2 regions of the Comamonas sp. wu1-DMT genome follow, and region 2 is predicted to be linked to the other one. Evidence: predicted binding sites of a transcription regulator. Region 2 holds the regulator's gene; the other holds the start of a gene.
What was found. The regulator NrdR, encoded in region 2, represses ribonucleotide reductase genes. The targets are predictions, from matches to a motif close to CACNANATNTNGTG.

Region 1: V8Z78_RS16050 (ribonucleoside-diphosphate reductase subunit alpha) is a predicted target of NrdR. The motif match lies at 902-915, and genes of this name have one in related genera.

Annotation. Positions count from the first base shown of each region.
Region 1 is NZ_JBANEM010000011.1:3,892-6,284, forward strand. Features, by position in the region: gene V8Z78_RS16050 (ribonucleoside-diphosphate reductase subunit alpha) at 1-778, opposite strand, end outside; gene ampD (1,6-anhydro-N-acetylmuramyl-L-alanine amidase AmpD) at 1,283-1,912, opposite strand; gene V8Z78_RS16060 (sigma-54-dependent transcriptional regulator) at 1,905-2,393, opposite strand, start outside.
Region 2 is NZ_JBANEM010000005.1:131,051-133,443, forward strand. Features, by position in the region: gene V8Z78_RS09815 (bifunctional metallophosphatase/5'-nucleotidase) at 1-976, shown strand, start outside; gene nrdR (transcriptional regulator NrdR) at 1,116-1,592, opposite strand; gene glyA (serine hydroxymethyltransferase) at 1,614-2,393, opposite strand, start outside.

The DNA.
Region 1 (2,393 bases), on a different contig from region 2:
TGTCCACGCCCTTTTGCACAAAGCCAGGGAAGTAGTCTGCATAGGCAGCCTGCATTTCTGCGGGCTGCACGTCGCGGCCCATGACTTCGCGCACGATGGTGTGCAGCAGCAGGCGGGCGGTGACGTAGGTGTAGTCGGGGTCTTTTTCGATCAGCGTACGGGCGGCCAGGATGGACGCCTTGTAGACCTCGGCCAGAGGCACGCCGTCGTACAGATTGCGCAGGGTCTCGGCCACGATGGGCGCGGACTGGATGTCGGCATTCAGATTGCGGCAGGAAGCGACGATCAGAGCCTCCAGGCGCTCCTGGTCCAGGGGCACGCGCTGGCCGTTGTCGGTCACATGCAGCACGGGCTTGGCGGCGGCAGCGGCGGCCACTTCGGCGGCCTTCTTCTGCTCGGCACGTTCCTGGTTGCGGCGCTCGCGGTACAGCACATAGGCACGGGCCACGTCCTGGTGACCGGCGCGCATCAGGCCCAGCTCGACCTGGTCCTGCACATCTTCGATATGGAAGGTGCCGCCATCGGGGCGCGAGCGCACCAGTGCGCGCACCACGCCTTCGGTCAGTTCGTTGACGGTGTCGCGCACGCTGGCAGATGCCGCGCCCTGTGCGCCGCGCACAGCCAGGAAAGCCTTGGTCAGGGCCACGGCAATCTTCTGGGGCGCGAAAGCCACCACATCGCCGCTGCGGCGGATGATCTGATAGCTGTCATTGGGGGAGGAAGAATTGGCTGCACCGGCAGGTGCGGCAGAAGGCAGTGAGTTCAACGCTTCTTGCATAAGTTCCTCTGAGTCAGTATGTGGATAGGCAGACAAAGGCCTGCACTGTGGGCAGGCCATCAAAAACACGATTCGGCGCCTCGGTTTACACATGGTTTGCACAGGGTGTGCACAACTTGTAAACACTAGATATGGGGTCTGAGGCTCTTCAAAACACTACCGGTAGTGTATCGCGCTTAAATCCGAGCGACCTGATGAAACTACTGAATCTGGCATTTCGAGCGCCGCTTGACAGCCGCAAAAATGACTTCATCCCGCATGAATAAAGGCCTGCGGCGCGGTTGCGCGCGGCGGCAGATCGGGCCGGAAATATGTAAAAAATTTGCGTGTTTGATGCAGGCGACAGTTGTTGCACGCGCGCCATTGACATGCCGTTTCGAGCCCCGCAACGATGGATGCTTGGGATTCTCAAAATGAGGAGCGCATGGCGCTTGCTGGTACAGGATTTCAGCTGCGAATATGTATGAAATCGAGTACTGAAAGGCGGTAGGTGCTATGAAGATTTCAGGCCGCGCCTGAGGCTGCAGCACTGGGAGGGAATTCCCAGCTTCGGGTGCTGTCTGCGCTGGCCAGCTGCTGCTGCAGCCGCTGCCAGTCGAAACCGGGTCCGGGGTCCTGCTTGCGTCCGGGTGCGATGTGCTCGTGCCCGGCAATGTAGCGCACCGGATAGTGCGCCGCGATGGCCATGCAAAGCTGCTGCAGGGCCTGGTACTGCGGAGCTTCAAAGCTCAGTCCTTCCAGGCCTTCGAGTTCGATGCCGATGGAGTCGTCGTTGCAGCGCTCGCGCCCGCGCCACTGGCTCACGCCGGCATGCCATGCGCGGTCGTCGCAACTGACGAACTGCCAGATCTCGCCCTGGCGCGTGATAAAGAAATGCGACGAGACTTCGAGGCCGCGAATGCCTTGGTAATAGGGGTGGGCGTCCCAGTCCAGCTGATTGGTGAACAGTTGCTGCACCGCGCCTGTACCGTACTGGCCCGGAGGCAGGCTGATGGAGTGGATGACGACGAGATCGATCTGCGCATCCGCGGGGCGAGGGCCGAAATTGGGAGATCTCAGCTGACGCGCCGCACCATACCAGCCGGCCTGCCAGGGCTGGGCCAGGGAGGAGGAAAGAGGCGTGGAATCAGACATTATCGCTCTGGTGTTTGCTGCCTTCGGCCGGCAGGTCTATGCCCAGACGGTCGATGCGGTAGCGAATCTGGCGCAGGCTGATGCCCAGTCTGGCCGCCGTGGCTGTGCGGTTGAAGCCGTTGTCCTGCAGGGCTCTGACCAGGATGCTGCGCTCCTGCTCATCAAGCCAGCCTTGCAGATCCTCCGGCAGCGTGGCCGGACTGCCTGCGTGCTGAGCTTGCGGCGGCGGTGCGCTCGATGCCCAAGCGCCCGAGGGAGCCGCTGCCGCCACACCAGCGCACTCGGTCGGCACGCCGGATTCGGGCAGACGCAGCGGGCCTTCCTCGCCCAGTGCAATGGCGCGGTGCAGCACGTTCTCCAGCTCGCGCACATTGCCAGGCAGCGGGAGCCGGGCTATCTGGCTCAGGCTGATGTCGTCCAGCTCCGGCGTAGCCAGTCCGGACTCGCGGGCCAGCTTTTGCAGCAAAGCCTGGCATAGCTG
Region 2 (2,393 bases):
GTCCGGTGCCATCGTGCCGATTCTGGAGCAGCTCTCCAGCGAGATCGATGTGGTGATTTCCGGTCACACCCATCGCTCCTATATCTGCGATTACGCCAGGGTGAATCCCCGCAAGCCCTTTTTGCTGACCAGCGCCGGCCAGTACGGCACGCTGCTGACCGAAATCCGGCTCTCGGTGGATGCGCGCACCGGCCGCGTGAGCCGCAAATCGGCGCACCAGACCATCGTGCAGGGCGAGGGCTATCGCAGCGTTGGCGGCATGGTGAGCTTGCAGCCCGAGTTTGTAGTCTTTGATGCCGATGCCGAAGTGGCGGCGCTGGTTGCTCGTTACAAGGCTGCGGCCCGGCCGCTGGCCGAGGCCGTTGCAGGGCGGCTGGCCGGACCTGTCAGCCGCATGCCGCAAGCCAATGGCGAAAGCGTGATGGGGCGCATCGTGGCCGACGCCATACTCGCGGCCACGCGCGATGCCTCAGCGGGTGGGGCACAACTGGCCTTTGTGAACCCCGGCGGTGTGCGCGCCGACCTGCTGCCTGCGGCCGACGGCAGCGTGAGCTATGGACAGTTGTTCAGCGTTCAGCCGTTCGGCAATACTTTGATGGTGATGAGCCTGACGGGCGAGCAGATTCGCCAGGCGCTGGAGCAGCAGTTCGACAGCGGCAGCAACACCGTGAATGCGCCGCGCATTCTGCAGGTGTCCGAGGGCTTCAGCTACCGCTTTGACCGCCGCCAGCCTGCGGGCCGCCGCGTGAGCGAGCTGCGCCTGAACGGTCGGCTGCTCGAGATGTCGCGGCGCTACCGCGTGGGGCTGCAGAGCTATCTGGGCGGCGGCGGCGACAATTTCAGCACCTTCACGCAAGGCATCGATGTGGTGGGCGGCATGCCGGATCTGGATGCCCTGGCCGAGCATGTACGCGAGCAAAGCCGCAGCGGCGCGATGGCGCTACCTTTAAAGGAGCGAATTACGCGCGTTCATTAAGGAAATCAGATAAAAATCTATCTGATTTCTTTTGAATTACTGCGCTAAATGCTCATGAGTTCATAGCAAACGCCTGCCGTCAAGCGCGCAAAACAAAAGCCACCCGAGGGTGGCTTTTGGCATGGTACGGCAGGCAGGCCTAGGGCTTTTTGGCGGCCTTGGCCTTGGGGCTGCGAACCTCATCCATGATGTTCTTGAAGTCGTCCACATCCTCGAAGCTGCGGTAGACGCTGGCAAAGCGGATATAGCCGACCTTGTCCAGGCCCTTGAGTTCATCCATCACCAGCTCGCCGAGGCGGCTGGAATCGATTTCACGCTGGCCCAGATTGAGCAACCTGTCCTCGATGCGCTCTATGGCGGCATCTATGAGTTCGGTGCTCACGGGGCGCTTGCGCAGCGCGATCTGAAAAGAGCCTTGCAGCTTGGCGCGCTCGTATTCGATACGGCGGCCGTCTCTCTTGACCACGGTCGGAAAGCTGACCTCGGGGCGTTCGTAGGTCGTGAAGCGCTTGTCGCAGCCGCCGCAGCGGCGGCGGCGGCGAATGAAGCCCCCGTCCTCGGACTCGCGGGTTTCAACCACTTGCGTGTCCGGATGGTTGCAGAAGGGGCACTTCATGACAGCTCAGCGCAGCAGGAATTACTTGCTGTAGACAGGGAACTTGGCGGTCAGCGCGGCCACCTTGGCGCGCACGGCGGCCAGATTGGCTTCGTCTTCGGGCTTGTCCAGCACGTCAGCCACCAGATTGGCAGTGATGCGGGCTTCTTCCTCGCCGAAACCACGGGTGGTCATGGCGGGCGTGCCGATACGGATGCCGCTGGTCACGAAAGGCTTCTCGGGGTCGTTGGGGATGGCGTTCTTGTTCACGGTGATGTGAGCCAGACCCAGGGCCGCTTCGGCAGCCTTGCCGGTAATGCCCTTGGCGCGCAGGTCCACCAGCATCACGTGGCTTTCGGTGCGGCCGGAGACGATGCGCAGACCGCGCTCGGTCAGCGTTTCGGCAAACACCTTGGCGTTGTTCACGACCTGTTCCTGGTAGGCCTTGAACTCGGGAGTCAGGGCTTCCTTGAAGGCCACGGCCTTGCCTGCGATGACATGCATCAGGGGGCCGCCTTGCAGGCCGGGGAAGATGGCGCTGTTGATGGCCTTCTCGTGCTCGGCCTTCATCAGGATCACGCCGCCACGGGGGCCGCGCAGGCTCTTGTGGGTGGTGGTGGTGACCACGTCGGCGTGGGGCACGGGGTTGGGGTACACGCCTGCGGCGATCAGGCCGGCATAGTGGGCCATGTCCACCCAGAAGATGGCGCCGACTTCCTTGGCAATTCTTGCGAAGCGCTCGAAGTCGATGCGCAGGGCATAGGCGGAAGCACCAGCCACGATGATGCGGGGCTTGTGCTCGCGGGCCAGCTCTTCGAGCTT